2 regions of the Plantactinospora sp. CA-290183 genome follow, and region 1 is predicted to be linked to the other one. Evidence: predicted binding sites of a transcription regulator. Region 1 holds the regulator's gene; the other holds the start of a gene.
What was found. The regulator HrcA, encoded in region 1, represses chaperone genes, less so after heat shock. The targets are predictions, from matches to a motif close to GGTTNGCACNCTCNNNNNGAGNGTGCNAACC.
Positions count from the first base shown of each region.

Region 2: the regulator HrcA is predicted to act here: its motif matches at 11,230-11,260, upstream of groL (chaperonin GroEL).

Region 1 covers NZ_JBNJMX010000024.1:38,462-54,387, reverse strand. Annotated here, with positions in the region: gene dnaJ (molecular chaperone DnaJ) at 1-556, opposite strand, end outside; gene hrcA (heat-inducible transcriptional repressor HrcA) at 649-1,671, opposite strand; gene ACQEUR_RS22340 (DUF4870 domain-containing protein) at 1,957-2,637, shown strand; gene hemW (radical SAM family heme chaperone HemW) at 2,710-3,933, opposite strand; gene ACQEUR_RS22330 (enoyl-CoA hydratase-related protein) at 3,951-4,736, shown strand; gene ACQEUR_RS22325 (hypothetical protein) at 4,833-5,693, shown strand; gene ACQEUR_RS22320 (phytanoyl-CoA dioxygenase family protein) at 5,959-6,870, shown strand; gene ACQEUR_RS22315 (GlsB/YeaQ/YmgE family stress response membrane protein) at 7,011-7,295, opposite strand; gene ACQEUR_RS22310 (NUDIX hydrolase) at 7,308-7,922, opposite strand; gene lepA (translation elongation factor 4) at 7,919-9,799, opposite strand; gene ACQEUR_RS22300 (DUF4240 domain-containing protein) at 10,034-10,570, opposite strand; gene ACQEUR_RS22295 (phosphotransferase family protein) at 10,833-11,816, shown strand; gene rpsT (30S ribosomal protein S20) at 11,971-12,237, shown strand; partial or broken gene ACQEUR_RS22285 (hypothetical protein) at 12,947-13,270, opposite strand; gene holA (DNA polymerase III subunit delta) at 13,267-14,241, opposite strand; gene ACQEUR_RS22275 (ComEC/Rec2 family competence protein) at 14,697-15,926, opposite strand, start outside.
Region 2 covers NZ_JBNJMX010000003.1:180,577-196,502, reverse strand. Annotated here, with positions in the region: gene ACQEUR_RS08995 (aminotransferase class V-fold PLP-dependent enzyme) at 1-184, shown strand, start outside; gene ACQEUR_RS08990 (FUSC family protein) at 259-1,566, opposite strand; gene ACQEUR_RS08985 (FAD-binding oxidoreductase) at 1,716-3,110, shown strand; gene ACQEUR_RS08980 (glycerol-3-phosphate dehydrogenase/oxidase) at 3,146-4,975, opposite strand; gene ACQEUR_RS08975 (S8 family serine peptidase) at 5,077-7,692, shown strand; gene ACQEUR_RS08970 (GNAT family N-acetyltransferase) at 7,795-8,772, shown strand; gene ACQEUR_RS08965 (hypothetical protein) at 8,883-9,125, shown strand; gene groL (chaperonin GroEL) at 9,359-10,981, opposite strand; gene ACQEUR_RS08955 (cold-shock protein) at 12,039-12,242, opposite strand; gene ACQEUR_RS08950 (N-acetyltransferase family protein) at 12,689-13,153, shown strand; gene paaN (phenylacetic acid degradation protein PaaN) at 13,222-14,937, opposite strand; gene ACQEUR_RS08940 (GNAT family N-acetyltransferase) at 14,971-15,926, opposite strand, start outside.

The sequences.
Region 1 (15,926 bases):
GGGACGACACCACCTGGCCGAGGAAGGTTCGCTGCACCGACTGCACCTCGCCCCGACCACCGCACGCCTCGCAGGTGGCCAGGTGCGTGCCGGCCGCCGTACCGGCACCGGAGCAGGTGGTGCAGAGCACCGCCGTGTCGACCGCGATCGGCGCCTCCACGCCGAACGCCGTCTCATGCAGGTCCAGTTCGAGCCGGAGGATCGCGTCGGCACCCGGCCGGGTCCGGGGACGGGGCCCCCGGGAGCCGCCCGCGGCACCGAAGAACGCGTCCATGATGTCCTGGAAGCCGACGAAGGGCCCGCCGGCGCCACCCGGGCCCGCCCCGGGACCGCCACCGGGGGCGAGGGGGTCGCCGCCCAGGTCGACGATCTGCCGCTTCTGGTCGTCCGAGAGGACCTCGTACGCGGCGTTGATGTCCTTGAACTTCTCGTGCGCCTCCGGGTCCGGGTTCACGTCCGGATGGAACTGCCGCGCCAGCTTCCGGTAGGCGCGCTTGATCTCGTCGTCGGAGGCGTCCCGGCTGACGCCGAGAATTCCGTAGTAGTCCTTGGCCACTGCGTTCCGTGTCCTCATGTCTCGCGTTACCGTCCGCCGGTCGTCAGGTCAGTGTCTCGTCGGATCAGTCTGCTGGTCACGTCGGTCGGTGTTCAGTTCTCCGCCAACACGTCGCCGACGTAGCGTGCCACGGCGCGCACCGTGGCAATGGTGCCCGGGTAGTCCATCCGGGTCGGGCCCAGGACGCCGAGCCCGCCGACGATGGTGGCCCCCGGACCGTATCCCGTGCTGACCACCGAGGTCGCGCGCAGGTTGTCGAACTCGTTCTCGTCACCGATCCGGACCCGCAGCGTGCTCGGCTCGACCTCGCCGATCAGCTTGAGCAGGATGACCTCCTCCTCCAGCGCCTCCAGGATCGGCCGCAGCGACCCCTGGAAGTCCAGCAGCCCGGCCCGGGTCAGGTTGGCGGTGCCGGCTAGGGCGATCCGCTCCTCGGAGCGCTCGATGAGCGTCTCCAGCAGGACGGTGGAGAGCGTGGCCATCGTGGCGCGCAGCTCGGCCGGCACCTCGTCGACCAGCACCTGGACCAGCGGCGGGGTGTCGGAGAGCCGGTTGCCGCAGAGCTTCTCGTTGAGGATCCGGCGCAGGTCCGTCACGTCGTCCGCACCCACCGGCGCGGGCAGCTCCACCAGGCGCTGCTCCACCCGGCCGGTGTCGGCGATCATGACCAGCATCAGCCGGGTCGTGGAGATCGGCACCAGCTCCAGGTGTCGTACGGAGGAGCGGGTCAGGCTGGGGTACTGCACGACGGCGACCTGGCGGGTCAACTGGGCCAGCAGCCGCACCGTACGGTGCACCACGTCGTCGAGGTCGACCGCGCCGACCAGGAAGCGCTCGATCGCCCGGCGTTCGGCCGGGGTGAGCGGCTTGACCCGGGAGAGCCGGTCGACGAAGAGTCGGTAGCCGCGGTCGGTGGGCACCCGGCCGGCACTGGTGTGCGGCTGCCGGATGTAGCCCTCCTCCTCCAGCACTGCCATGTCGTTGCGGACGGTGGCCGGGGAGACCCCGAGCTGGTGGCGCTCGACCAGCGCCTTGCTGCCGACCGGCTCCTGGGTGGCGACGTAGTCCTCCACGATCGCCCGGAGTACGTCCAGCTTGCGGTCGTCGAGACCCATCCTCACCTCCCTGCGACGCGCCGACTCCGGAGCCGGCGCGACCGGAGCGGCCCCGACGGTCGGATCACGACACCCATCTTTGGCACTCGACTGTAGCGAGTGCCAGTCTACGACCAAGAACCCCCCGTAGGCGATGATCATTTGGCCGGCCACCCCCCGGCCCCGACAATCCGGCCGGCCAGCTCACCCTACCTCGGGGCACATACCAGGCGCGGCCGGCTATTGTCCAGATTCAATCAGCCGGCCCGTCTGGCGCGCCTTGATCCGGCCCCCTACGGTGGCCCCATGACCGAACCGCCCCGCCCGCCCGGAGAGGGCGGCCCCTGGCCCGACCCGACCTCGCCGCCGCCTCCCGGATCGCATCCGATGCCGGGCGAGGGATACCCGCCACCCAGCTCCGGCGGCGCGGCCTATCCGCCGCCGACCCCGGGCGGGGGCGCCTATCCCCCGCCCACCCCGGACGGCGGCTACCCCCCGGGCGGCGGCTACCCCGGCGGACCGGGCGGCTACCCCGGCGGACCGGGCCCGAGCGGCTACCCCGGCGGACCGGGCCCGAGCGGCTACCCCGGCGGACCGGGCCCGAGCGGCTACCCCGGCGGACCGGGCGGCCACCCCGGCGGACCGGCGCCGGCCGGCTACGCGAACAGCGACGAGAAGACCTGGGCACTGATCGCGCACTTCGGCGGCGTCCTGGTGGGCTTCATCGCCCCGCTCGTCGCGATGCTGGCCAAGGGGAACGAATCACCCACGGTCCGCGCGCACGCCGTCGAGGCGCTGAACTTCCAGATCACCTGGGGGATCGCCACCATCGCCGCCAGCATCCTCGCGGTGTGCAGCTTCGGCATCCTCTCCTTCCTGCCCCTGATCACCCTGGCGATCATGGTGATCTTCGCGATCGTCGGCGGCATCAAGGCCAACGAGGGCAGCCTCTACCGCTACCCGATGAGCTACCGGATGGTGACCTGACCGGCGTCGGGCACCGGTCGAGGTGACCCGTGCGGGGTCCGGCAGCGGATCCCGCACGGACGCATCCGCGGTTCAGGGCAGCAGGTCCCGGACGACCGCGTCGGCGAGCAGCCGCCCGCGCAGCGTGAGCACGGCCCGGCCCACGTCGTACTCCGCCCCGTCGAGCAGCCCCGCGTCGCGCGCCTCGGCCGCTCCCGACCGGCCCGCGTCGTCCAGCACCGCCAGCGGCAACCCGGAGGCCAACCGGAGCCGCAGCATCACGTCCTCCACCCGCCGGTCCGCCGCCGACAGCAGCTCCCGGCCCTGCCCGGGTGACTCCCCGGCGCCGAGCCGCGCCGCGTACGCGCTCGGATGCTTCACGTTCCACCAGCGGACTCCGCCGACGTGGCTGTGCGCGCCCGGCCCGAGGCCCCACCAGTCGCCGCCGGTCCAGTAGAGCAGGTTGTGCCGGCACCGCGCGGCCGGCGTCCGGGCCCAGTTGGAGACCTCGTACCAGGAGAAACCGGCACCGGAGAGCGCGGCCTCCGCGGCCAGGTAACGGTCCGCCGCCACGTCGTCATCGGGGTACGGCAGCTCGCCGCGCCGCATCCGGACGGCCAGCCGGGTGCCCTCCTCCACGATCAGGGCGTACGCGCTGACGTGGTCGACCCCGGCGGAGATCGCGGCGTCCAGCGAGGCCGCGAAGTCCTCGGCGCTCTCCCCCGGCGTGCCGTAGATCAGGTCCAGGTTGACGTGGTCGAACCCGACGTCCCGGGCCTCCCGGGCGGCGGCCGTCGCCCGACCGGCGGAGTGCCGGCGGTCCAGGATGGCGAGCACCCCGGGCGCGGCCGACTGCATGCCCAGCGAGATCCGGTTGTAGCCGGCCGCCCGCAGCTCCTTGAGCGACTCCGGCGTCACCGACTCGGGGTTGGCCTCGGTGGTCACCTCGACGTCGCCGGCCAGACCCCAGAGCCGGTCGATGCCGTCCAGGATCCGGGCCAGGTCGTCCGGGGGCAGCAGGGTCGGCGTGCCGCCGCCGACGAAGACCGTGTCGACCCGGGCCGGGGGGCGCCCGCCGAGCACCCGGCCGGCCAGCGCCAGCTCGGCGAGGACCTGGTCGGCGTAGCCCTCCCGGCTCACACCCCCGCCCAGTTCACCGGCGGTGTACGTGTTGAAGTCGCAGTAGCCGCACCGGCTGGCGCAGAACGGGACGTGGACGTAGACGCCGAACCCGCGCGCACCGGCCTGGGCCAGCGCGGTCTCGGGCAGCGCGCCGTCGACGGGTACGGGTCGGCCTGCGGGGAGGGTGCCGGGCATACGACTAGTGTGCCGGCATGACCTCCGCCCCCGCCCCGCTCGTCCGGGTCTCGACCGCGCACGGGGTGACCACGCTCACCCTGGACAGCCCGCACAACCGCAACGCGCTCTCCACGCCGCTGATGATCGAGCTGATCGCCGGGCTGGCCGCCGCGGTGGCGGACGACGTCGTACGGGTGGTGGTGCTCTCGCACACCGGGCCGGTCTTCAGCTCCGGAGCGGACCTGAAGGAGACCGCCGCGGCGTACCAGAGCGGCACGGTCCCGGTGGCGATGCTGGGCGACCTGCTCACCGCCGTGTGGGAGTGCCCGAAGCCGGTGGTGGCCCGGGTCGGCGGCCCGGCCCGGGCCGGCGGGCTGGGGCTGATCGCGGCGGCCGACATCGCGATCTGCGCGCAGGATGCGACATTCGCCTTCACCGAGGTACGGATCGGGGTGATCCCGGCGGTCATCTCCGCGACCGTGCTGCCCCGGCTGCACCCGCGGGCCGCCGCCGAGCTGTACCTGACCGGTGACACCTTCGACGGACGCCGCGCGGCCGAGATCGGGCTCGTCACCGGCGTCACCACGGCGGAGGCGCTGGACGAGACGGTCGCCTCGTACTGCGCCGCCCTGCTACGCGGCGCGCCGGGCGCGTCGGTCGGGGTGAAGGAACTGCTGCGCCGCCCCCCGGCGGCCGGGTTCCGCGCCGATCTCGCCGAGTTGACCGAGTTGTCCGTCCGGTACTTCCACTCCGAGGAGGGGCGCGAGGGCGTCGCGGCGTTCCGGGAGAAACGGCCGCCACGGTGGGTATCCGGGGACTAGCCCCGCCCGGGTCGAACGGGCCGGGTGGGACTCGTCACAGCGGTAGGCACAGTTTTTGGGCGGGCGACGTACGCTGTGTCCATTATCGAGCAGGGGGTGGCGGTGCGGGCTCGGTCGATGGTGGCAGCGGGAGTGGCCCTGGCAGCGGTCGCCGGTTTCGGCCTCTACCTCGGGGCGCGGGAGCTGGGCGACACCCTCACGCTGCCGAGGATCTCCCGGGGCTGCGTGGTCGAGGCGGACGGCCGGGTCGCCCTCAACGCCGAGCAGATGGCGAACGCGGCGACGATCGCGGCGGTGGGGATCCGGCGCAAGATGCCGGAGCAGGCGGTCGTGGTCGCGCTCGCCACCGCGTTCCAGGAGTCCCAACTGCACAACCTCGCCGGCGGTGACCGCGACTCGATCGGGCTGTTCCAGCAGCGGCCGAGCCAGGGGTGGGGCACGCCGGAGCAGATCCGCGACCCGCGCTACGCCGCGACCAAGTTCTACAACGCCCTGCGGAAGGTGCGCGGCTGGGAGTCGATGGAGGTCACCGTCGCCGCCCAGGCGGTGCAGCGCTCCGCCTTCCCCCGGGCCTACCAGCAGTGGGCGGACGACTCGGCGGTGCTGACCCGGGCCCTGCTCGGCAACGCGACGGGCGCGGTGGCCTGCTCCGGCGAACGGGAGCCGGTGCTGCGGGGCACCGCCGCGACCACCGCCCTCACCGCCGGCCTGAGGCTGGACTGGGGCCGGTTGGAGACCGCCGCGGCGGCCGAGCTGGTCGGCCTGACCGTGGCGACCGCGGACGCGCAGGCCGGCTGGCGGTACGCGCACTGGCTGGTGTCGCACGCCGGGGACCATGGCGTCCGCCGGGTGCGCTACGCCGACCTGCAGTGGACGGCCGACGAGGGGACCTGGGCTCCGGTGCGGGACGCGCCGCCCAGCACCGACAGGGTGGTCGCCGAGGTCTTCGCGGACTGAGCCGGCCGCCCGCCACGCCCTCGCGCCCCACGCGCTTGCCCAGACCCACGATGTTTGACTCGCGGTGACTGCACAACGGGACATAGCGCTCGATTTCGTCGGGCCAGATCACCTTTCCGTGACGTCCCGTGAGATCGCAGCTTCCGTGCGTAGGACCAACCGGGCCCGCCGCGCACCCGGGCTGAGCACGCCCTTGCGGGTCTTGCCCCGCACGTTACGATCGGCAGCCTGTGTGCTCAGAGAAAGTTTCACCCTATGGGGAGGGATGGACGCGGTGTTCGACTACGGCGGCCGGACGGGTTACGAGCCGATCAGTGACACGGACCGCAAGGAGTTCCACGAGCAGGGCTTCCTGCTGCTGCGCAACGTCCTGACCGAGGACCACCGCGCGGCCCTGGAGGCGGCGGTGGACCGGGTCTACGCGGAGGAGAAGGCCGCCGGCAACACCACCAAGGACGGCACGCTGCACCTGCTCGGCTTCCTGGAGCGGGACGAGCTCTTCGGCAACCTGCTCACCCACCCGATCGCGTTCCCGTACATGTGGGGCCTGGCGGGCTGGAACATCTACACCCACCACAACCACCTGGACGTCACGCCGCCGGCACTGGAGCCCGAGAAGCCGTACTGGGGCTGGCACCAGGACGGCTACCGGCAGAACTCCGACCCGGAGACGATGGACCCGAACCTGCCGCGGCCGATGTTCTCGCTGAAGGTCGCCTACGTGCTCTCCGACCTGTCGGAGACGGGCCGGGGCGCCACCAAGGTGATCCCGGGCAGCCACCTGTGGAACTCGCTGCCCCGCCCGGCCGACCTCTCGGTGCACAACCCCGACCCGGAGGGCACCGTCGAGATCACCGCCAACCCCGGTGACGCGTTCATCTTCGACCGGCGGCAGTGGCACTCCCGGTCCACCAACCTCTCCAACATCACCCGGAAGATGCTCTTCGTCGGCTACACCTACCGGTGGATCCGGCCGCTGGACGAGCTGCACCCGGACGTGAACGGCGAGTGGTACGCGAACCGCACCCCGGTGCAGCGCCAGCTGATCGGCGAGGGTACGCACACCGCCAACTACTGGGGCATCAACTGGAACGGCTACGTGGACGACGAGATCCCGCTGCGCAAGGAGCTGAAGGAACGCGGTCTGCTGGACCGCAGCATCCCCTGGCTGCGCTGAGCACGGCCGGGTAAGGAGGGGGCCCTTCCTATCGTTTTTTGTATAGGAAGGGCCCCCTCCTTACAGGCACGCGCACAACGGCGAGGGGCGCCGGGCCGATCGGCCCGGCGCCCCTCGCCGCGGATCTGCTGGGGGTTGTGTCAGTAGCGGGTGACCCGGCGGCGTCGGCCGACCCCGGCCACCAGCGCGACCGCGATGGCGGCCAGCGCGATCTGGATCAGCAGCTCGATCCAGTCGACCCCGCGGGTCGTCGCCACTCCGGTGGCCCGGGCGATGACCGTGCCGAGCAGCGCGGCGCCGACACCGATCAGCATGGTCAGCCAGATCGGGATGTCCTGACGACCCGGTACGACCAGACGGCCGAGGGCGCCGATGACGAGGCCAACGATGAGCGCGGTGATGATACCCCAGACGGTGAGTTCCACGGCCGTCCTCCTTCAGTCGTCACACGTTGTTGTGGTGACTGCTAGATTCCCGGCGGCCGGAGAAACCAAACCGACCAGTTGCCCCAGACGTCGCGCCGCGTCCCGAACGGCCGCATCCATCGTGGAGAAGGCCAGCGGCGGCGGGCTGAGCAGGGAGAACCAGGCCATCTCGGAGGACTCGGCAGGGTCCAACGTGATTTCTTGATCACCCAAAGTCGCCAGGAAGAAGCTGTCCAGCACCGGCAGAAGCTCGTCCTGGAACTCGTAACTGCCGACGTACATCCCGATGAAGTCACCGAGGGTGACCTCCACCCCGAGCTCCTCGCGGGCCTCGCGCACCGCGGCGTCGGCGGGGTGTTCCCAGCCGTCGCAGAAGCCGCCCGGCGTCTCCCAGCGTCCGGCCATCGGCGGCGACGCCCGCCGGAGAGCCAGGAAGCGCGGCGCCGACCCGCCGGCACCCTCCGCCGGGCGGGGGTCGCGGTCGAGGACGAAGAGGCCGACGGTGGGACGGGGGTTGACGAAGAGCTGGTACCCGCAGCCGACGCAGGTCGTCGGCGGCGGGCCGGACAGCGGTGCGGCGCACCGGGGGCAGAAAGAGGCGCCGGGCCCGTACCCCCGGGGGTTCACTTCTTGCCGCCGGCCTTACCGTCGCCGGAGTCGCCGGTGGAGAGCGCGGCGATGAAGGCCTCCTGCGGCACCTCGACCCGGCCCACCATCTTCATCCGCTTCTTCCCCTCCTTCTGCTTCTCCAGCAGCTTGCGCTTCCGGGTGATGTCACCGCCGTAGCACTTGGCCAGCACGTCCTTGCGGATCGCCCGGATCGTCTCCCGGGCGATCACCCGGTTGCCGATCGCCGCCTGGATCGGCACCTCGAACTGCTGCCGGGGGATCAGCTTCTGCAGCTTCGCCGCGATCCCGACGCCGTAGTTGTACGCCTTGTCCTTGTGCACGATGGCGCTGAACGCGTCCACCGGCTCGCTGTTGAGCAGGATGTCGACCTTGACCAGGTCGGACTCCTGCTCGCCCGAGGGCTCGTAGTCCAGCGAGGCGTAGCCCTTGGTACGGCTCTTGAGCTGGTCGAAGAAGTCGAAGATGATCTCGCCGAGCGGCAGGGTGTAGCGCAGCTCGACCCGGTCCGCGGAGAGGTAGTCCATCCCCTTCAGGGAACCGCGGCGTCCCTGGCACAGCTCCATCACCGCGCCGACGTAGTCGTTCGGGGTCAGCACGGTGGCCCGGACCACCGGCTCGTACACCTCCGCGACCTTGCCGGTCGGGTACTCGCTCGGGTTGGTGACCGTCACCTCGGAGCCGTCCTCCAGGGCGACCCGGTAGACGACGTTCGGCGCGGTCGAGATCAGGTCCAGCCCGAACTCGCGCTCCAGCCGCTCCCCGATGATCTCCAGGTGCAGCAGGCCGAGGAAGCCGCACCGGAAGCCGAAGCCGAGGGCGGCCGAGGTCTCCGGCTCGTAGTTGAGCGCGGCGTCGTTCAGCTTGAGCTTGTCCAGCGCGTCCCGCAGGGCCGGGTAGTCAGAGCCGTCGATCGGGTAGAGGCCGGAGTAGACCATCGGCTTCGGGTCCTTGTAGCCGCCCAGCGCCTGGGTCGCCGGCCGGGCGTTGATGGTCACCGTGTCGCCGACCCGGGACTGGCGTACGTCCTTCACGCCGGTGATCAGGTAGCCCACCTCGCCGACGCCGAGCGCCCCGGCCTTCTCCATCTCCGGCGAGATCACCCCGAGCTCCAGCAGCTCGTGCACCGTGCCGAGAGACATCATCTTGATCTTGTCGCGCGCCTCGATCCGGCCGTCGATGACCCGGACGTAGGTCACCACTCCCCGGTAGACGTCGTAGACCGAGTCGAAGATCATGGCGCGGGCCGGCGCCGCCGCGTCACCGACCGGCGGCTTGAACTGCCGGACGATCTCGTCGAGCAGGTAGGCCACCCCCTCGCCGGTCTTGCCGGAGACCCGGATGCAGTCGCCCGGGTCTCCGCCGATCAGGTGCGCCAACTCCTCGGCGTACTTGTCCGGCTGGGCGGCCGGCAGGTCGATCTTGTTGAGCACCGGGATGACGTGCAGGTCGTTCTCCATCGCGAGATAGAGATTGGCCAGCGTCTGGGCCTCGATCCCCTGCGCGGCGTCAACCAGCAGGATGGCGCCCTCACAGGCGGCCAGCGAGCGGGACACCTCGTAGGTGAAGTCCACGTGCCCCGGCGTGTCGATCATGTTGAGCACGGCCTGCTCGCCCTGCCGGTCGCCCTCGCGGATGGTCCACGGCATGCGGACCGCCTGGCTCTTGATCGTGATGCCGCGTTCCCGCTCGATGTCCATCCGGTCGAGATACTGGGCGCGCATCTGCCGGGGGTCGACCACACCGGTGAGCTGCAGCATCCGGTCGGCCAGGGTCGACTTGCCGTGGTCGATGTGGGCGATGATGCAGAAGTTTCTGATCCGACCGGGGTCGGTGGCACCGGGGGTGTTCATGCCGGGGTCGAGCGTCGGTGGCACAGCAGTCCGTTCTCGTCGCGTGGCTGGTCTGGTCGCCGACTGGCGGTGAGCGACGGCCGGCATGCACCGGCCGCCCTCTATGATCCCACGCCGCCCGGACGGGAATCAGCACACTCCTCCGGCGGCCTCGCCCCGCCGGTCCGCCCGTCCGCCCCGTCCTGGCGTCACTGCCCCGGCGGCGGGATCGGCGTCACTCCCCCGACGGCTCGGCGTCACTCCCCCGGCGGCTCGGCGTCACTCCCCCGGCGGCTCCAGGAAGAGGCCGGCGAGCCGAGGCAGCCGGCGACGTGCCTCCTCCTCGTCGTCGAAGTCCCAGAAGTCACCCACCTGCGGAAGCGGCGCCGGATCGGCCGCCGCCGGCAGGTCCTCCCCGGTGACCCGGTGGTACGCCTTCTCCGCCACCGAGAGCATCTCCCCGGCCTCGAACTCGGCACCCGTCTCGGCGGCCCGGCGGACCACCGGCAGCTCCGCCAGCGAGTCCGGTTCGGCGACCGCCCGGGCGAAGACCGTCCGCCCCTGAGTGATCAACCAGCCACGGAAGTGGTCGAAGCCGTCGTCGGAGCAGCCCCCGTTGATCAGGTACGCGGCACCCCACAGATCCTCCCGGTGCGAGGCCGTCAGCACGCGGTCCAGGTGCCGGTCGAATCCGACGATCTCGGTGGCGTCGCGGCGGGACAGCTCCGCGACCACCCGCTGCGCCACGGCTGCCGCCGTTCCGTCGGCGCCCGCCCGCGCCGCGTCCATCAGTGCCCAGAACTCGTCGGTCCGCATGACCGGGCAGTCTGCCAGCCGGGACGCCCGGCCCGCTGCCGCCGCCCGGCCCGCCGCCGCGCCCGGCCCGCTGGCGGCGCCCGGGGAACAGCGCCCTGGCCCGCCGGCCGTCTGCTCGGCCAGGACCGACTCCGGCCCTCCCGGGCGCGGACGCGTCGAACCAACCGGACCGCCGCCCCCGGGCGTGACCCGGACCACCCGCGGTCCGCACCCCCGCGCGGCCGGGGCGGCGCCGGCCGGCGCACGGGGCAGGATGGTCCCCATGCGTGCGATCCCGTTGCCGCCCGTGCCGTACGGCGCGACCGCCGTGCGCCCCGACTGGGCCGACCTGCCCGCGGAGCTGCGAGCCGCGATCGCGGCCCGACTGGGCGCCCCGGTCACCTGGGCCGGTACGGCCGGCGGCGGCTTCACCCGGGGCTTCGCGGCCGTACTGCACACCACCGCCGGGGACCGGGTCTTCGTCAAGGCCGCCTCCCTGGTGGACCAGCGCCACCTCAGTGACTGGTACGCCCGCGAGGCGGCGGTCACCTCCGCGCTTCCGTCCGGCCTCGCCGTCGCCCGCCCCCGCTGGACCCTCACCGCGGCCGGGCACCACGTCGTCTGCATGGACGCCATCGAGGGGCGGATGCCGGCCCTGCCCTGGCGCCCCGCCGAACTGGACGCGACGCTCCTGGCGTACGCGGCCGTCGCCGACGCGCTGCGCGAACCGCCCGTCACACTGGCCGCCCTCGGGGCGCCCCAGCTCGCCGACCTGGCCCGCGCCGATCTCGCCTGGTGGGCCGAGCTGGCCGCCGGACGCGAGGCGCTGCCCGACCTGCCCACCACCGCCCGATCCCGGCTGGACGAGCTGGCCGCGCTGGAGTCCCTGCTGCCGGCGTACGCCGAAAGCAGGTCGATGATCCACTGCGACCTGCGCGTCGACAACGTACTCATCGACGCGGCGGGCGCGGCCTGGCTCTGCGACTGGACCTGGCTCTGCTACGGACCGGCCTGGTTCGACCTGGCGGGCCTGCTGGTCACCGCGTACGCCAGCGGGCTGGACGCCGACGGGCTCTTCGGCGCGCATCCGGCGGCGTACGGCGCACCCGCCGACGCCCTGGACGCCGCCCTCGCCGCACTCTCCGGTTACTGGCTGATCCGGGCGGCGGCCGGTCCCAGTACCGCCTCCCCGCACATCCACGCCCACCAACGCTGGAGCGGGGAGACCGCGCTGGCCTGGCTGGCGGAGCGGCAGGGTTGGCGGTGAGCCGACCCCGTGCGTGGTCGAGGCGTTTTGCTGCCCCCGCTGCTCACCTGGTAACGTAGCTCTTCGCGCGTGCCGACACGGCCGCATCGTGACAGTGCGACGTCGCCCGCGCATCAGGCAAACGAAACCCTAGCTACCAGGACGAGGCTGTCGCGTGGCGAACATCAAGTCCCAGATCAAGCGCAACCGGCAGAACGAGAAGCGCCGGCTGCGCAACAAGTCGGTCAAGTCGTCGCTGAAGACCGCCATCCGCAAGTTCAACGAGGCGAGCGAGAGCGGAGACGTCGACAAGGCCACCGAGCTGATGCGCGACGCCGCACGCCGCCTCGACAAGGCGGCCAGCAAGGGTGTGATCCACTCGAACCAGGCGGCGAACCGGAAGTCTGCGATCGCCAAGCGCCTGCAGACGCTCGCCTCCTGAGGCGATCCGCGATCTGACGATGGCCCTCGAGCCCGCCGGCTCGGGGGCAACTCGCTGTGCCCACGGACTGACGCAGGGCCATCGCCGGCTCCGCTGACCGCCGCCGCGCCCATGGTCCCGGCGGCGGGCGTGCTCACTCGTACCGGCGCCGGGCGGACTGGCGTGCCCGCTGCCGGGCGTCCATCGGATCGAACCGGTTCGGCCACCGGCGGTCGCTCCGCTGGTCCAACCGTTCGGACGGCTGGCTGTTGCGCGGCTTACCGGGCCTGGTTTCCGGCCCCGGCAGCGGCTCCACCTGGTCGGCACGGGTCGCCGTCGACCGCGGCTCGGCCGCGCCGGCTCCGGGCGCCGTCGACCCGTCGCCGGTACCCGGCCGGTCACCATCGGTGTCCGCCCGCTCGACGCCGGAAGCCCCCGCCCCCTCGTCGCCGCCCTGCCGGCCGGGCGGCCGGCCGGTGGCGGACGCCGGGACGGGGTAGGGCTTCCGCTCCCCGGGCGGCAGGGCGTAGGGCCGGGGCTTCGCGGTCAACTCCTGGCGGGGCCGGGCTTGTCCGCCCAGCTCCGGCCGCGACCGCATCAGCGCGGTGATGCTGAGCGGACGCCCCGCCGAGCCGAGCCGGGCCGGCAGGCGGCCGGTCGTCGGGGTACCCGTCGAGGCGGCGACGGAGCCGGCCGGCGACCGCTCGACCTCGGCCCGGGAACGCCGTGGGACGGTGGCCCGGCCAACCGCCGGCTGCATCTCCCGGCGGAACCGCTCCCGCTCGACGGCGGGCACCCGGGCCGCGGAGCGGACCACGGCGGCGGCCACCACATCGTTGATCTTGACCATCACCGCCACCGTCGCGGGCAGGATCAGCACCCCCCACCAGCTCACCAGCTCGGCCAGGGCGAGCAGCAGGCCGAGCACCACGGTGCCCTCGAAGAAGACGAAGCAGAGGATCCCGCCCGGGTCGACGTGGTGCAGCCGGAGCACCCGGGCGTAGAGCGGGCGTAGCCGCTCCTCCTCGGGTGACAGCGCGGCCGACCAGGTCATCTGGGGTTGCTCGCCTGACGTGCGGCGGCGACCGCGAAGACGGCTCGTTCGAGGGCGTAGCCCCGGTCGTCGGCCCCGCCCTTCACGGCGGCGTTGCACTCGGCGGCGGCGTGCATGGCGTCGGCCAAGCCCTCCGGGCTCCAGCCCCGGCTCACCCGCTGCGCCTTCTCGACCTTCCAGGGCGGCATGCCGAGGCTGCTGGCCAGCTGGTAGGCGTTGCCCCGACCGGCGGAGCTGACCCGCGCCACCGTCCGTACGCCGTCGGCGATCGCGTCCGCGATCGGGACGGGGTCGACGCCGACGTGCAGCGCCCAGCGCAGCGCTTCGAGAGCGCCCGGCAGGTCGCCCACCATCGCCGCGTCGGCCACCGTGAACCCGGTGACCTCCGCCCGCCCCCGGTAGTAGCGGGCGACCGTGTCCACCCCGATCCGCCCGTCGGTGTCGGCGACCAGTTGGGAACAGGCCGAGGCGAGCTCCCGCAGGTCGTTGCCGACCGCCGCGATCAGCGCCTCGGCCGCCTCCTCGGTGCATCGTCCACCAGCCCGGCGTATCTCGTCGCGCACGAAGGCCACCCGGTCCCGGTGCCCCTTCAGCTTCGTGGCCGGTACGACCTCGGCACCGGCGGCCCGGAGCCCGTCGGCGAACGCCCTGCCCTTCGCCCCACCGGCGTGGGCCACCACCAACTGCACGTCGGGGTCGGGATTCTTCGCGTACGACAGCAGCGCCGCCGCCAGGTCCTTGCGGGTGTCCTGACCGGATCGGACGACCAGCACCCGACGGCCACCGAACAGCGACGGACCGAGCAACTCGGCGATCTCACCCGGGCTCAACGTGCCCGCCTCGTGCTCCCGTACGTCGACGGCGGGGTCGGCGGCTCTGGCCGCGTCGACCGCGGCGGCGATCGCCCGGGTGGCGAGCAGTTCCTCGTCGCCGAGCACGAGCAGGACAGGAGCGAGGCTGGCAGGGATCACGCCGTCATCGTCGCACGCCCCACCGGCGCATCGGGCCTGGTCACCCCGGTCGCCGTGGCTGACCCCGCACTTAGCGCAAATCCAGACATCTATCTTAATTCCGGCATAGCTCCTCGCGGCGCGGCCGGCCCGCCCGCCGGACGCTGGCCCGCCGCCGGACCGGTCCGCCGGGGAGTGGCCGGGGCCACCGGCACTCCGCCCGAACTGGCGCAGTGCCGCCGGCGGTCCGCCCGGGGGAGGCCGACCGGGGGGTCCCGGGCGATCCACTCAGGACCGGTCGGCGTCGGACCCGGCGCGGTCACCGGGAAGCATCAGGGGCCCGGCAGGATCACCGGGCCCCGCACCGTGCCGATCAGCCGCCGAGGCCCTCCAGGTCCAGCTCGGAGACCGAGCCACCCCGATCGCCCCGCCGGCCAACCGGTCCCGCCCGGAACGCCGAACAGGGCATCCGCGGGTCATCGACCGGCCTCGACCGGATCCAGCCCGCGTACCGCCACCGCGAGCCCCTTCCCGCCGGTCAGCACCGCCAGGTCCCCGTCCAGGTCGGTACGCAGCACCCGGGCGCCGGATCGGGTCAACCGGGCCAGCACCCCGGGATTCGGGTGCCCGTACCCGTTGCCGGCGCCCACCGGCACCAGGGCCACGGCCGGCGCCACGGTGTCCAGGAAGGCCGGTTCCTGGTACGCGGAGCCGTGGTGCGCGACCTTCAGCACATCCGCCCGCAGCAGGTGGGACGGGAACCGGTCCAGCAGCGCCCGCTGCTCCTCGGACTCCGCGTCGCCGGTCAGCAGGACCACGGTGCCGCGCACCTGCGCCCGGAGCACCACCGAGTTGTTGTTCGGATCCGAACGGGTGCCGTGGATCGGATAGGTCGGGCCGAGCAGGGTCAGCGCCAGCGGACCGACCGCCCGGGTCCAGCCGGCACCGATCGCCACCACCGGGACCGCGTTCGCGGCGGCCACCCGCTCGACCGCGGCCCGCCCCTCACCCGGCTCCGGCCACTGCGGGGTGAGCACCGCACCCACCCGCCGCCCCCGGAACACCCCGTCCAGGCCGCCCACGTGGTCGACGTGGAAGTGGCTGACCACCAGCAGCGGCACGGACCGTACCCCGAGCCGGCGCAGGCAGCGGTCCACGGCGGCGGGCTCCGGGCCGGCGTCCACCACCACCGCCTGGCCGGCCCCGACCGGCAGCACCACCGCGTCGCCCTGGCCGACCGCACAGACCGCGACCAGCCAACCCGGCGGTGGCCAACCGGTGGCGACCAGTCGTACGGGGAGCGCGCCGACCACGACGCCGAGGGCGATCACCGCGACGAGGCGACGGACGAGCGGCCGGCGGGCGGCGACCAGGAGGGCGACGGTCAGCACGCCGAGCAGCAGTCCACCGGCCACCCCGTCCAGCCAGGGCAGTGTGCCGGCCGGCAACCGTGCGCCGTACCGGGCCACCAGGACGAGCCACCAGGCCGCCCAGCCACCGAGCCACGCGACGGCCTCGGCACCCGTCGGCCAGAGTGGAGACAGCGCCGCCGCCGTCACCCCGAGCACCGTGGCCGGGGCGACCGCGGGGACCGCGAGCAGGTTCGCCGGTACGGCCACCAAACTGATCGTCCCGGAGAGCCCGGCCACCACCGGCGCGCAGGCGAGCTGGGCCGCAGCCGGGACGGCCAGTGCCTCGGCCACCCC
Region 2 (15,926 bases), on a different contig from region 1:
CGGCATCGGGCTGCGGGACGGCCTCTTCTGCGCGCACCCGCTGACCCGGCGGCTGCTCACCGAGGCGGCCACCCGGGCCGGGCGGAGCGATCTGCCACCGACCGCGCTGCGCGCCAGCATCGGGCTGGGCAGTACCCGGGACGACGTGGACCGGCTGCTGACCGCCCTGGCCGGGCTCGGCTGAGCACGCCTGCCCAGCCGGCGGCCGGCACGGTCGTCGGCCCGGCGGCCGGCGGGTTCGTGAGCGCGACCGGCGCGTCAGGGGTTCGTCGGCCCGGCGGCGGGCGGGTTCGTGGGCGCGGCCGGCGCGTCCTTCGGCCCGGCGGCCGGCGGGTGCCGGGGAGCGGCCGTCGGCGGCGGCGCCCCGGCGTCGGCGGCCGGCGCGGCGGCCGGCCCGGCGTGGCTGCCGACCGCCTTGCGGACCAGGCGGTTCGCCTCGGTCCGTTCGATGCCGGTGGCCCGCAGCAGGTCGCTACCGGTGGTCCGGACCTGCGCGATCACCACGCTGCCGGAGAAGCCCACCCCGTCGGCGTACGCCCGGCCAGCCTCGCTGACCGCCTGTAGCGCCTGTTCCCGGGCGGCCTCCGGCGCGACACCGACGCCGAGGTCCTTGCGGAGCAGCCGCACCGACTCGGCCAGGAAGTCGACCGCGGTCGGCATCGTCTCCGGGATCGGTTCGTCGTCCTCCAGCGCCGTGACCGCCCGCCGGATCAGCGTCCCGCTGTTGTGTACGGCGTGGTTGATGTACCGGGCGCTCTCCACGTACTGGGCCAGCGCCCCCCGGCGGTGCCAGCGGGCGGGCGAGAGGTTGGCGGTCTCCCGGCCGCCCTCCAGCGCCTCCTCCAGGCCCTCCAGGTGCCGCTCCACCACGTTCAACCGGTCCAGCGCCGCCTGCGCGCGGCTGGCGTCCCGGTCCCTGAGCGCCTTCCCGGTCTCGGACAGTTCCTCGGCGAGCCGGCCGAGCGCCGGCCGGGCCGCCCGGTCCACCACGCGCAGCGGGTTCAGCGGCAGCAGCAGGGTGATCACCACGAGACCGGCGAGGCCGCCGATGAGCGCGTCGATCACCCGGGGCGACTCCAGGTTCGTCATCTGCGGCGCCAGCGCCACGATCAGTACGGCGGTGGCCGCCGCCTGGGTGACCACCGCCGGCCCGCCGCCGAGGAAGATCGTCACCACGATGGAGAGGAAGACGATCACGCCGAGCTGCCAGGGCCCGCTGCCGCCCGCGACCACCAGGGCGTCACCGAGGCCGATCCCGACGGCCACCCCGATGATCAGCTCGACGGTCCGGCGCAGCCGCTGGCCGACCGAGGAGGCGAGCGTGCCGATCGCCGAGATCGGCGCGAAGACCGGCTCGGGATTGCCGAGCAGTTCGTGCGAGGCGACCCAGGCCAGCGAGGCGGCGATCGCCGCCTGCAGCGCCAGCACCAGGTTGAACCGCACCGCGTGCCACCGGTCCCGCAGGGTGGCCCGGGACCGCTTCCGGGCACCCTCCAGCGTCTCGGCGATGCGCCGCCGGTCGAGGTCACGACGCCGCAGCGCCGTGAAGTCCCGGACAGAGCGCATGCCGGGGACTACCCGCGCAGGGGCGGGACGAACCCGCAGCGGGGGCGGCGTCGGACAATCCCGACGACTCGGTCCAGCCGGCGTGCGCCGCCCGGCACCGGCGATCGGCCCCATGGTCGGCCGGACCTCCGGCGGCTAGCCTGCCAACCATGCCGGATCTTCTCGACGACCTGCGGGCCGCGCTCGGCGACGCCGCCGTACTCACCGATCCCGATCTGCTGGAGGGCCACCGGCGCGACGAGGCCGACCTCTGCGCCGCCGGTACGCCGGCGGTGGTGGTCCGGCCGCGGAGCACCGCCGACGTGGTCACGGTGATCGAGGTGGCGGCGCGGCACCGGGTACCGGTGGTGCCGCAGGGCGCCCGGACCGGCCTGGCCGGGGCGGCGAACGCGGTCGACGGCGCCGTCGTGCTCTCCATGGTGGCGATGAACGAGATCCTGGAGGTCGACCCGGTCAACCGGATCGCGGTGGTGCGGCCCGGCGTGGTCAACGCCGCCCTGGCCGGCGCCGTCGCCAAGCACGGGCTGCGCTACCCGCCCGACCCCGGCTCCTGGGAGTCCTCCACCATCGGCGGCAACGTGGCGACGAACGCCGGTGGCATGTGCTGCGTCAAGTACGGGGTGACCACCGAGTACGTCCTCGGCCTGGAGGTGGTCCTCGGCACCGGCGAGGTGCTGCGCACCGGGCGGCGTACCGCGAAGGGCGTGGCCGGTTACGACCTCACCCGGCTCTTCGTCGGCTCGGAGGGGACGCTCGGCGTGATCACCGAGATCACCGTCGCGCTGCGCCCGGCGGCGGAGGAGTCGCTGACCCTGGTCGCGGTCTTCCCCTCCACCGCCGCGGCCGGCCGGGCGGTGGCGGAGATCTCGGCCGGCGGGCTCACCCCGAGCCTGCTGGAGCTGCTGGACCGGACACACCTGGCCGCGATCGAGGCGTACCAGCCGATGGGGCTGCGTACCGACGCCGAGGCGCTGCTGCTGGCCGCCGCCGACACCGGTCCCCGGGCCGCCGCCGACCTCGCCCGGCTGGCCGAGGTCTGCACGGCCAGCGGTGCCGACGAGGTCTACGCGGCCACCGACGCGGTGGAGGCGGCGGCGCTGCTCCAGGCCCGCCGGCTGGCCCACCCGGCGATGGAACGCTTCGCCGCGCAGGCGTACCCCGGCGGCAACGGCGGCCTGGTCATCGACGACGTGGCGGTACCCCGGGACGCGCTCGCCGCGCTGCTGGACGGCACGGCCCGGATCGCCGTCGAGTACGACGTACCGATCGGCGTGGTCGGGCACGCCGGTGACGGCAACATGCACCCGAACATCGTGGTGGACCGGGCCGACCCGGCCAGCCTGGAGCGCGGCCGGCGGGCGTTCGACGCGATCATGGAGCTCGGGCTCTCGCTCGGCGGCACCTGCAGCGGCGAACACGGCATCGGCCTGCTGAAGCGGGACTGGCTGGCCCGGGAGATCGGCCCGGTCGGGGTACGGGTGCACCAAGCGATCAAGGACGCTCTCGACCCGGCCGGCCTGCTCAACCCCGGCAAGGTGCTCTGACCACCCCGCCGGCCCGGCTCGCGCGGGCGGGCGGGTCAGCCCGGCAGTTCCACCCCACCGAGGCCGGCGCCGGCGCTCCGGTCGGCGGCGAAACCGCGCACGTCCGGGGCGCCCAGCCGGGCCGCGTCCGCGGTGGCGTCGTCCGGCATCCGCTGCGACTGCCGCTCCGCCTCGACCCGGGCCAGGTAGTGCTCGACCTCCCGGGCCCGCACCGCGGCGTTCCAGCCCAGCACCCGGCCCATCACCTCGGCGGCGTGTTCGGCCGACTCGGCGCCGCGGTGCACCGTCTCGAAGGAGATCCGGGTACGCCGGGTCAGCACGTCGTCCAGGTGCAGCGCCCCCTCGGCGCCGGCCGCGTACGCCACCTCGGCGGCCAGGTATTCCGGTGCCCCGACGATCGGCGAGCCGAGCAGCGGATCCGCGTCGACCATGGCGAGCAGCTCGGCGGCGAGGTTGCCGTACCGCTCCAGCAGGTGCTCCACCACCCCGGCCGGTACGCCGTGCCGGCGGGCCAGGTCGGCGCGGTCCCGCCACAGCGCGGCGTAGCCGTCGGCGCCGAGCAGCGGCAGGTCGGCGGTGCGCGACGGGCGTGCCCCACCGAGCCGGCGGGCCGCCCGGTCGACCACGTCGGCGGCCATCACCCGGTAGGTGGTGTACTTGCCCCCGGCGACCAGCAGCAGCCCGAGCATCGGCTCGTAGACCGCGTGCTCCCGGGAGAGCTTCGAGGTCGAGTCCGCCTCGCCGCCGAGCAACGGCCGCAGCCCCGCGTAGACGCCCTCGATGTCGGCGGTGGTCAGCGGCCGGTCCAGCACGGTGTTGACCTGGTCGAGCAGGTAGTCGATGTCCCGGGCCGAGGCGGCCGGGTGGGCCCGGTCGAGCCGCCAGTCGGTGTCGGTGGTGCCGATGATCCAGTGCCCGCCCCAGGGGATCACGAAGAGCACCGAGGTGGGGGTACGCAGGATCAGCCCGGCCTCGCCGGTGATCGCCGAGCGGGGCACCACCAGGTGCACCCCCTTGGAGGCGCGCACCCGCAGTCCGCGCCGTACCCCGACGTCGCCCAGCAGCTCGGACATGTCGTCGCTCCACACTCCGGTGGCGGCGATGACCGTACGGGCCCGCACCTCGAACTCCGCGTCCGGTGAACCGGGCGGCGCCTCCATGTCCCGGACCCGTACCCCGGTCACCTCGCGGGCCTGCCGGGTCAGCCCCACCACGCGGGCGCTGGTCACCACCGCCGCGCCGAGGCTGGCCGCGGTCCGGGCCAGCGTGACCACCAGCCGGGCGTCGTCGACCTGCCCGTCGTAGTAGCGGATCGCGCCGGCGATCGCGTCGGCGCGCAGGCTGGGAAAGGTCCGGCGGGCGCCCTCGCGGGTCAGGTGGCGGTGCAGCGGCATGCCGCGCCCGCCGCCGAGCATGCCGGCGAAGACATCGTACGCGGCGACGCCGGTGCCGTAGTAGGTCCGTCGCCAGGCCCGGCCGGGCAGGCCGGTGCGACCGCCGCCGGCCGGCAGCGGGACCAGGATCGGTACCGGACGCACCAGGTGCGGGGCGAGCCGGGTGGCCAGCAGGCCCCGTTCGGTCAGCGCCTCGTGCACCAGGCCCAGCTCCAACTGCTCCAGGTAGCGCAGGCCGCCGTGGATCAGCTTGCTGGACCGGCTGGAGGTGCCGGCCGCGTAGTCGCGGGCCTCGACCAGGGCCACCTTGAGACCCCGGGAGGCGGCGTCGAGGGCGGCGCCCGCTCCGGTCACCCCACCACCGATGACGAGTACGTCGAACCGCTCACTCCGCAGCCGGCGCAGGTCGGCGCTGCGGCGGGACGGCGAGAGCCGGCTCGCGGTGTTCCGGGAAACGTTGGGGTCACGCACCTGTCCACGGTACCGCCGCCCGCCGAGCCCGCCCGCCGGCACACCACACCGGCCCGTACCGCCGGGGCGGGCCCGTGGCGCGCAGATCGTAATCTGCACCCATGCAGGCTGGTCCCCCACCACCGCCCGGTGAACGGTTTCCGCCGCCCGCCGTCGTGGCGCCCGGGGGCCGGCCTCCCGGCGTCCCGGGCAATCCGTGGCCGGTGCTCGCCGCCGCGTTCCTCGGCGGGTGGGCCGTGGTGGTCACCGTGGGCGGCCAGGGCAGCGGCTGGCTCGTCGGACAGTTCCTGCTGATCAGCGGGCTGGACCAGCCGGCCTGGGCCGGGCCGCTCGCGGCTGCCGGTACCACGCTGCTGGTGGCGCCGCCCGCCGCGCTGCTCTGCTGGCTGCCCCGGTCCCCGGCGGTCCGCGCGGCGGGTCGCGCCTGGCTGCTCGGCGCGCTCGCCCTGGGTGCGCTCGGTCTGCTCCGGGCGATCCCGCTGCCGGCGCACGAGGGCTACCTGGCCGCCCTGGCCGCCACGGCCGCCCTGGCGGCGGTGCTGGTCCGCCGGTTCGGCCCCCACCGGGAGCGGGCCGGGGCCGGCCACCGCCCGGGTCCGGGCCGCGCCGGAGGGGATGACGCGGGAAAAGACCGGACCGGCGCGCCGGGCCGGGCCGGTACCGACCCGGCCGCGCTCGGGCTGGCGGTGGCGGCCGGGCTGGCGCTGCTGCTGCCCTGGCTCTGGGTGGGCGCGCTCGGCGGTGTACTGGAGACGGCGGCCGGGCTGTCCGCCGCCGCCGCGATCGGCTGGCTGGCCGCGACCATCCTCGACAGCGACTTCTGGGCCGCCTACGACCGCTGCGGTGCGAGCCGGCCGGACCCCTCGGGCGCGACCGGCGCCGGTGCCGGCACCGGCGCCGGCACCGCTGCGGGCCGGCCGGGTGGCGGTCCCCGGCTGGTGCTGGTCGGCGGCCTGGTGGCCGGGGTGGCGCTGGCCCTCGTCGCGGCCGGGACCGGCCAGTCCGGCGTACCGCTCGCCGCCCTGCTGGTGCTGCCGCCGGCCGGCTTCGCCCTCGCCGGGCTCCGGCCGGTGTCCCGGGCCGCCGCCGGCCTGGCGGGCGGAGCCCGGGACGGCGGGGCGGGCAGCGGGGTGGTCGGCTGGCTGGTCGGCATCGCCGCCGCCGGGCCGCTGCTCTTCGTCGACCCGGACGAGGTCACGCTGCTGCTCGTCCCGGCCCGGGACGTGCCGACCTGGACGGCCGTCGCCGCCGGCGCCTCGCTCGCCGTCGCGGTGCTGCTCGGCATCGGGTACGGCGTCGGCCTGGGCCGCTCCGGCGCGCGCTTCCCCCGCCGCCCGGTCGCCGCCGCCGTTGCCGCCGTGCTCCTGCTCGCCGCCGCCGTGGTGTACGCCGGGCCCGGCGCGCCGGGCTGGCACGGCGACCGGCTCTTCGTGGTGTTGAAGGAGCAGGCGGACCTGTCCGGGGTGCCGGCCGGCCCGTCCGGTGCCGCCGGACGGGAGGCCCGGGGCCGCGAGGTGTACCGCCGGCTGGTCGAGACCGCCCGGCGCTCGCAGGCCGACCTGCGCCGTCAACTGGACCGGCTGCACCTCGACCACACGCCGTACTACCTGGTCAACGCCGTGGAGGTCGACGGCGGCCCGGCGGTGCGGGCCTGGCTGTCCGGCCGTGACGACGTCGCCGAGGTGCTGGTCAGCCAGCGGCTGCGTCCGCTGCCGGCCGGCCGTACGCCGATGCGGGGTGCGGTGGCCGCGCCCACGGCGCCCACCTGGAACCTGCGCCTGATCGGCGCGGACCGGGTCTGGTCGCAGCTCGGCACCGACGGTGCGGGGATCGTGGTCGGCGGTTCGGACTCCGGCGTGGACGGTGCACACCCGGCGCTCGCCGGCGGCTTCCGGGGCGGCGACGACTCCTGGTACGACCCGTGGAACGGCTCCGGCGCCCCGACCGACCAGAACGGCCACGGCACCCACACGCTCGGTACGGCGGTCGGCGCCCGGAACGTCGGGGTGGCTCCGGGGGCGCGCTGGGTCGGTTGCGTGAACCTCGACCGCAACCTGGGCAGCCCGGCCCGCTACCTGGACTGCCTCCAGTTCATGCTCGCGCCGTTCCCGGCGGGCGCCGACCCGCTCGTCGACGGCCGGCCCGAGCGGGCGCCGCAGGTGCTGACCAACTCGTGGGGCTGCCCGCCGGTCGAGGGCTGCGCGACGGAGACCCTCCGCCCGGCCACCGCCGCGCTCGCCGCCGCCGGCATCTACTTCGTGGCCGCCGCCGGCAACACCGGGCCGTACTGCGGGTCGATCGACGATCCGCCCGCGCCGTACGCCGAGGTGTTCACGGTGGGGGCGGTGGACCGGGACCGGCGGGTGACCACCTTCTCCAGCCGGGGACCGGCGGCCGGCGGTGCGGCGAAGCCGGACGTGGTGGCACCGGGCGCCGACGTGCTCTCCGCCGTGCCGGGCGGCGGCTACCGGGCGACGGCCGGCACGTCGATGGCGGCTCCGCACGTGGCCGGGGTGGTGGCGCTGATGTGGTCGGCCAACCCGGCGCTGATCGGGGACGTGTCGACCACCAGCCGGATCCTGCGGGAGACCGCGACGCCCGCCGAGGCGTCCCGCGATCCGGACGACACCTGCGGTTCGGACGCCCACGTGACCGGTGCGGGGCTGGTCGACGCGTACGCGGCGGTCCGGGCCGCCCAGGCGGTGGAGCGGCGTTGAGCCGGCAGCGGGGTTGGGCATCGAGCCGGCGACGGACGCGACGCCGGGCGAGGGCGACGGCCGACCGCGCGGAGTCGCGCACGATGATCTAGGGTCCCCCTGGTGGACGCCGAGTTCTCCCTCGTCGAGCTGACCGACGACCTGCTCCCCGCCGTCGTGCTGCTCTGCCAGGAGTCCCTGGACCTGCCCGAGGACGCCACCGAGGCGGCGGCGATCGTGGCCCGGTTGCGCGACGACCGCCCACTGCCCGGTTCGGCCGAGCGCCGCCGTACCGTCGGGTTGGTCGCCCGCTCCGGCGACGCGCTCGCCGGCGTGGTCCTCGGTTCGATCGCCCGCCGCGACCCGGGCACCGGCCATGTCGACCTGCTCGCGGTCCGCCCCGAGCTGCGCCGCCGGGGCGTCGGCCGGGCCCTGCTGCTGGCCGCCGAGGGCGCGCTCGCCGGTGTCGGGGCGAGCCAGGTGCTGCTGGCCGGCAACGCCCCGCACTACGCGTGGCCGGGCATCGACGTGCGGTACACCCCGGCGATCTGCACCGCGCTCGCCCTGGGCTACACGCCGGACGGCACCGCCTGGAACATGACCGCGGACCTCTCCGACGAGTCCTCCCCGGCGTTGCGGGGCACCGGGGCCGGCGAGGCGCGGCTGGCCGGCGAGGGCGTGACGGTACGCCGGGCGGTGCCGGGGGACCTTCCGGCGCTGGTCGAGTTCGCCCGGGACAACTTCGGCGGCAGTTGGGACGCCGAGGTGGCGCACTCGATCGGCCGCCCGGACGCCGGCTGCCATCTCGCCGTCCGTACCGCTGCCGGGGGCGGGGACGAGATCCTGGGTTTCGCCGCGTACGGCTCCTCCCGGCCGAGCTGGTTCGGGCCGATGGGCACCGCCTCCGCCGCGCAGGGGCTCGGGATCGGCGGCGTGCTGCTGCGCCGCTGCCTGCGCGACCAGTGGGCGGCCGGGCATTCTCGGGCGCAGATCGGCTGGGTCGGGCCCGTACCGTTCTACGCGGCGAGCGCCGGGGCGTGGATCGAGCGGGTCTTCTTCCTCTACCGCAAGCGGCTCACGCCGGCGGCCGGGACGAGCTGAAACTCCCGAACGGCCCGCAAAGACCAGAGAACGGGAGCAATACCCATATAGCGCCATTCTCCGGTACGTCGTCCGCCGTGCTCCTACCGTTGTCAGGTGAGGAGGAAGTCATGGCGAAGGACGACGAACCAATTGACGATCTCCAGCCGGTCGCGTTGACCCGGGTCACAAAGGTGCCCGCGGAGACGCCGGTGAGCCGGCTCGACTTCGGCGACGCCGTACAACGGGCCGAGATGGAGGGCGTCGCCGAGACTCCGCTCGAACCCGTGGAGATGGTCGACGCGCCGGTCCAGATCAGGAAACCCTTCACGCCGTTCGAGAAGCGACGCAACCAGCGGCGCCTGCCGACCTGACCCCGGTCGGCGTCGACGCTGCCGCCTGTCGGTCGGGTCGACATTGCCGGACCTGTCGGCCGGGTCGACATTGCCGGGCGTCAGTCCCGGTCCACGCTGCCGGACCTGCCGGCCCGGTCGACGCTGCCGGATCTGTCGGCCGCTGGATCGGGTGGCCGGCCCGGCCATCGGACAGACAGCGACGAGGGGCGGACCGCTCGCGCGGCCCACCCCTCGCTACGTGGAGCCTGGACTCAGAAGTCCATGTCCCCGCCGCCCGGCGCAGCCGCCGGGGCCGGGTTCTTCTCCGGCTTGTCCGCCACCACAGCCTCGGTGGTCAGGAACAGCGCGGCGATCGACGCGGCGTTCTGCAGCGCCGACCGGGTCACCTTGGCCGGGTCGATGATGCCGGCCGCGAGCAGGTCGACGTACTCGCCGTTCGCGGCGTTGAGGCCGTGCCCGGGGTCGAGGTTGCGTACCTTCTCGACCACGACGCCACCCTCAAGGCCGGCGTTGACGGCGATCTGCCGCAGCGGGGCGTCCAGCGCGACCTTGACGATGTTCGCACCGGTCGCCTCGTCACCCGCGAGGTCCAGCTTGTCGAAGGCGGTCTTGCCGGCCTGCACCAGCGCGACGCCACCACCGGGGACGATGCCCTCTTCGACGGCGGCCTTCGCGTTGCGGACCGCGTCCTCGATGCGGTGCTTGCGCTCCTTCAGCTCGACCTCGGTGGCCGCGCCGACCTTGATCACCGCAACGCCACCGGCCAGCTTGGCCAGCCGCTCCTGCAGCTTCTCGCGGTCGTAGTCGGAGTCGCTCCGCTCGATCTCGGCCCGGATCTGGTTGACCCGGCCCTGGATCTGCTCGGCGTCGCCGGCACCGTCGACGATGGTGGTCTCGTCCTTGGTCACCACGACCTTGCGGGCGCGGCCCAGCATGTCGAGGCCGACGGCGTCGAGCTTGAGGCCGACCTCCTCGCTGATCGGCTGGCCACCGGTGAGGATGGCGATGTCGCCCAGCATGGCCTTGCGACGGTCACCGAAGCCCGGCGCCTTGACGGCGACGGACTTGAAGGTGCCCCGGACCTTGTTGACCACCAGGGTCGCCAGGGCCTCGCCCTCGACGTCCTCGGCGATGATGGCCAGCGGCTTGCCCGACTGCATGACCTTCTCGAGGATCGGCAGCAGATCCTTGACCGAGGCGATCTTGTTGTTGACGATCAGGATGTAGGGGTCGTCGAGGACGGCCTCCATCCGGTCGGGGTCGGTCATGAAGTACCCCGAGATGTAACCCTTGTCGAAGCGCATGCCCTCGGTGAGCTCCAGCTCCAGCCCGAAGGTGTTGCTCTCCTCGACGGTGATGACGCCTTCCTTGCCGACCTTGTCCATCGCCTCGGCGATGATCTCGCCGACGCTGCTGTCACCAGCGGAGATGGAGGCGGTGGAGGCGATCTGCTCCTTGGTCTCGACGTCCTTGGCGAGCTTGCTCAGCTCCTCCGAGACGCTCGTGACCGCGGCCTCGATGCCCCGCTTCAGGGCCATCGGGTTCGCGCCGGCCGCGACATTGCGCAGGCCCTCGCGGACCAGCGCCTGGGCCAGGACGGTCGCCGTCGTCGTGCCGTCACCGGCAACGTCGTCGGTCTTCTTGGCGACCTCCTTGACCAGCTCCGCGCCGATCTTCTCGTACGGGTCCTCGAGCTCGATCTCCTTGGCGATGCTCACACCATCGTTGGTGATGGTGGGAGCGCCCCACTTCTTCTCGAGCACGACGTTGCGGCCCTTGGGGCCGAGCGTCACCTTCACGGCGTCGGCGAGGGTGTTCATACCCCGCTCGAGGCCACGGCGCGCCTCTTCGTCGAACGCGATCATCTTGGCCATACGGCGTTGTCCTCCTGGACACTCACGGCCACCGGAGTCTCGTCGACCCCGACGTGCCGCCTGATTACGCACCTTCGGACGTCACCGCTGCGTCAGCTCGCGGCGTCGAGGGCGCCTGTGCGCCTGATCGACTCCGACGCGCTGGGCGACGGTGACGTTCGCCGGCCGGGCCGGATAGCCCGCGACGACCGGCCATGTGCCGCAAGCCCCTCCCGCGGACTCGCGACCGTGGCCCTACCGCCCCGACCTTCTGGCACTCGCGGCGCGCGAGTGCCAATCACTTGTTTAGCACTCTCACCTGCCGAGTGCAAGCGAGTAGGCGCGACCCGGCGAGGTGGATGACGGGCGACCAGACGGACCCGGGCCAGGTGATCTGCGCGGATCCAGCCACCGGCCCGCCCCGGGGAACGACCGGCCGGAATGCGAAGTCCGGCGCCCGCGCCGAGGGAAGGCGCCCGGCGCGCCGGGCGCCTCAGTCGCGTCCGGCGCGTCCCGCGCGACGGGGATGACGGCACGACGGCGATGACGGTGCGACGGCGCCAGCGGCACGTGGAGCGACGCAGCCTGCGAGGAACGGCGTCGGGCCAGCGGCACGTGGAACGGCGCAGCCGGCGAGGAAGGGCCGCCCGGCGCCAGCCGGCTCGGGGACGGCGACCCGGGGATCGCCGCCCGTCCTCAGCGGGCCGCGGGTCAACCCGGCTGGAGCCCCACGGATCGGCCCGGCCAGGGCCCACGGATCGGACCGGCCGGAGCCCCACGGATCGGCCCGGCCAGGGCCCACGGATCGGCCCGGCCGGAACCCACGGATCAACCCCGGCCGGGCCCGACCGGCGCCCGCGCGGAAGGCCTCGGACACCCGCGAGGAACCAGCCGGAGCCGGTGGCGGACCGGTCGGCAGGGCCGAACAGGGTCGGCGGCCGAACAGGGTCGGCAGCCGGACCGAGCGGCGACGGGGCGGCGGGCACGCTACGGCTGGAGAATGCGCCCCGGACCGGATAGGAAACCGGATCGCCGGGTGTCGAAGTGCCGAAGGGGGTAGGCCGCTATTTCGGCGGCCTCACGCGATGAGGCGGACCTTCTCCGCCTGCGGACCCTTCTGGCCCTGCGCGATTTCGAACTCGACGCGCTGACCGTCGTCGAGTGCCTTGTAGCCATCCATCTCGATCGCGGAGAAGTGGACGAACACGTCCTGTCCACCGTCGACCGCGATGAAGCCGTAGCCCTTTTCGCTGTTGAACCACTTCACGGTGCCCTGCGCCACGGTGCACTTCCTTACTTCGGTCGCGCCGGGGTTGACGACTCCCCCGGCGTCGACGCGTACGCCTGCCGGGGCCGCCGAGCCGGGTTCCGGAAGGTCCACCGAATCGAGCGGCCGAAACCGCACCGTACACCAGGTCTGTCGCCAACGCACTACTCCAAAACGGGCAGCAGGCTCAGAACCGCACGGTTCTCCGCCGCTATTTCCCATTGGCCGGTGTCGCTGCACAGCTCACGACCGGTCTTGCCGGGCGGCGAGTGCGTCGGTAGCCGACGGCGCGGAGCCGAGCACGCCGTGCGACCATTGCCGACGTGCCGGTACCCGCCCCGAACACCACCGCCGGCCCGGAGACGGCCCCGGCCCCGGACGCCCCCGCCAGCCCCGTACCGGCGGTCGCCGGTCGCTCGGCCGCCGGACCGCCGCCGGTACGCCGGGTCCGGCCGACCGACGTGGGCCGGTGGCGGGCGCTGCGGCTGGAGATGCTCGCCGACTCACCGCTGGCCTTCCTGCAGACGCTCGCCGACGCGGCCGCCCGGCCGCACGCCGACTTCGCCGCCCGGATCGCCGGCACCTCGACGGGCCACCGCTCCGCCCAGTTCGTGGCCGAGGCCGACGGCCGGTTCGTCGGGCACGCCGGCGGGCAGGCGGCACCCGGGCAGCCGGGCCTCACCATCGTCTCCACCGTCTACATCACACCGGCCTGGCGCGGCAGCGGACTGCTGGCTGCCCTGATCGCCGAGGTCGCCGCCTGGTCCCGGGCCGCCGGCCGACCGGAACTGCTGCTGGAGGTCGTCGTCGGCAACGACCACGCGGTACGGGCGTACGAGCGGCTGGGGTTCGTCGACACCGGGGTACGGGTGGCGCACCCGACCGTGCCGGTCCTGCGCGAGTTGCAGATGCGCCGGGCGGCCTGAGCGCCGACGCGGTTAGGAAGGGGCCCTTCCTATACAAAAAGCGATAAGAAGGGGCCCTTCCTTACCCCTCAGTGGTGTCGGCGGGCCTGGACCACGCGGAACCGGTTGGCGACGTACGCGCCGTCGGTCAGGGCGGCGTTGGCGGCCGGGTTGGCGCCGCTGCCGTGGAAGTCGGAGAACGCGGCCGACTGGTTGACGAAGACGCCCCCGGTGAGGTTGCAGGAGAGGTGCACCCCGGTCTCGATCGCCGCCGTCTCGGCGGCGTCCAGCACGGCCGGGTCGGTGGCGTAGACCGAGGCGGTCAGCGCGCCGCGCTCCCGCACCGTCTGGCGCAGGATCGCCAGGCTGTGTGCGGTGGAGTCGGTCGCGACCACGAAGGAGATCGGCCCGAACCACTCCCGCCCGTACGTCGGCACGGCGTCCGCGCCGAGCCGGGCGATCAGCGGGGTACGGACCACCGCGCCCGGGTAGCCGGGGTGTTCGACGGTCCGGGACGGCAGCAGCGTCTCGCCGACTTCCGCCGCCTCGTCGAGCCGGGCCAGCACCCCGTCGTTGACGATCGCGCCGATCAGTTCGACGGCCCGGGCCGGGTCGGCGGTGAGCTTGCCGACCGCGCCGGCGATTCCGGCGGTCACCTCGTCGAAGCTCTTGTGCCCCTGGTCGGTCTCGATGCCTCCGGTGGGGACCAGGATGTTCTGCGGGGTGGTGCACATCTGTCCGCTGTAGAGGACCAGTGAGAAGCCGATGTTGCGGCACATCCCGGCGAAGTCGTCGGTGGAGTCCACCACGATGCTGTTGACCCCGGCCTTCTCGGTGTAGACCGCGGCCTGCCGGGCGTTCGTCTCGAGCCAGTCGCCGTACTCGGTGGAGCCGGTGAAGTCGACGATCCGCACCTCGGGCCGGAGTGCCAGGGTCGAGGCGAGCCCCTCGCCCGGCGCCTCGGCGGCGAGCATGATCACGTTCGGGTCGAAGCCGGCCTCGGCGAGCACCTCCCGGGCGTACCGGACGGTGATCGCCAGCGGCAGCACGGCCCGGGGGTGCGGCTTGACCACGACCGGGTTGCCGGTGGCCAGCGAGGCGAAGAGGCCCGGGTAGGAGTTCCAGGTCGGGAAGGTGTTGCAGCCGACCACCAGGGCCACCCCGCGCGGCACCACGTGGAAGGTTTTGGTCATCCGCAGCGGGTCGCCCTTGCCGGCCGGCTTCTCCCAGGCCGCGCTCGCCGGGTGCCGGGTCATCTCCCGGTACGCGTAGGCGAGCGCCTCCAGCGCCCGGTCCAGCGCGTGCGCGCCACCGGCCTGGAAGGCCATCACGAAGGCCTGGCCGCTGGTGGCATGCACCGCGTTGGCCAGCTCGAAGATGTGCGCGTGCAGCCGGGCCAGGATCTCCAGGCAGACCCCCAGCCGGGTCTGCGGGCCGGCGTCCCGCCAGCCGGGCAGGGCGGCGGTGGCGGTGGCGAGCAGCGCCTCCGCGTCGGTGTGCGGGTACTGCACGCCCAGGTCGATGCCGAACGGGCTCGCCTCGGTGGCGACCCAGTCCACGGTGCCGGGCTGGTCGAGCGGGAACTTGCCACCCAGGTACGAGCGGAAGGCGGCCTCACCCTCGGCGGCGGCGGTCTCGCCGTAGACGCGGGGGCTGGGCGACTCGGGGTAGGCCGACCAGTAGCCGCGCTCGGCGATCGCGGTCAGCGCACGCTCCAGGGTGTCGGCGTGCCGGGCGAAGAGGGGATGCGGGCTGGGCTGGCTCGTGGCTTCGGCGCCGGCCCGACTCCCAGGTGTAGGGGTCATCCCGCCATCATGCACCAGCTCAGCGCCATCGGGTCAGATGGTCGCCTGCCAGCTGTGCAGTGCGGCGACGGGGCGGAAGCCCATCGCCTCGTTGATCGAGATCATGTAGGTGTTCGACGCCGCGTTGTAGGTGTCGATGAACCGCAGGGCGGGCTCGCGCTCCAGGGCGTACCGCAGATTCTCGATCTTGATGATCGTGCCCAGCCGGTGGCCCCGGTGCCGGGGCTCGACGAGGGTGATCTGCTGGTAGGCGTGCCAGTCGCAGCTCGCGGCCAGCCCGATCATGGTCCAGGCGACCAGCCGGCCGGTCGCGTCGTGCCGGACGCCGCAGTTGTACCACCGCATGCCGCGGGCCTCCAGCCCCGCCTCGATCCCGCGCAGCCGGGCGACGTCGGGCACCGGCGAATCCCACGTGAGGTCGCCGAGCGGTGCGTCCCCGACCAGCCGGCTGTCCAGATAGGCGACGTCGTCGACGTACTCCTCCGGGGTCCGGTCGGGCCAGCGCACCACCGAGTAGCCGGCCGCGCGCAGCCGGGCGGCATCCAGCAGCCGGTCCAGCGCCGGCGAGTCGACCGCGGCCACGTCGAGCCGGCGGCGTACGTCGGCGAGCGCGAAGTGCCCGCCCATCGCGAGCGCGAAGGCGTCCCCGGGGGTGGCGCCGGAGGCCGGGTCGGCGGCCGTACCGGTGGCGGGGTCGGCGAGCGTGCTGACGGTCTCCGCGACGACCCGTTTACGGCCGAGGTCGCGGAGCAGTCGCACCGCGTACCCGTAGAGCGCCCGGCCGACGCCGCGGCGCCCGTACCCGGGGTGCACCGCGAGGGTGAGCTGCGCGTTCTCCAGGTTTTCCAACTGGGGCAGCGTGACGGTCAGGTATCCGACCGGGACGTCGTCGAGGTGGGCCAGCGCGTGTCGCTGCTCTTCGCCGGGCATCGGGTGCCGGAACCCGCCGACGAAACGCTGCCGGCAGTAGCGCGGCAGGTCCGGCGCCT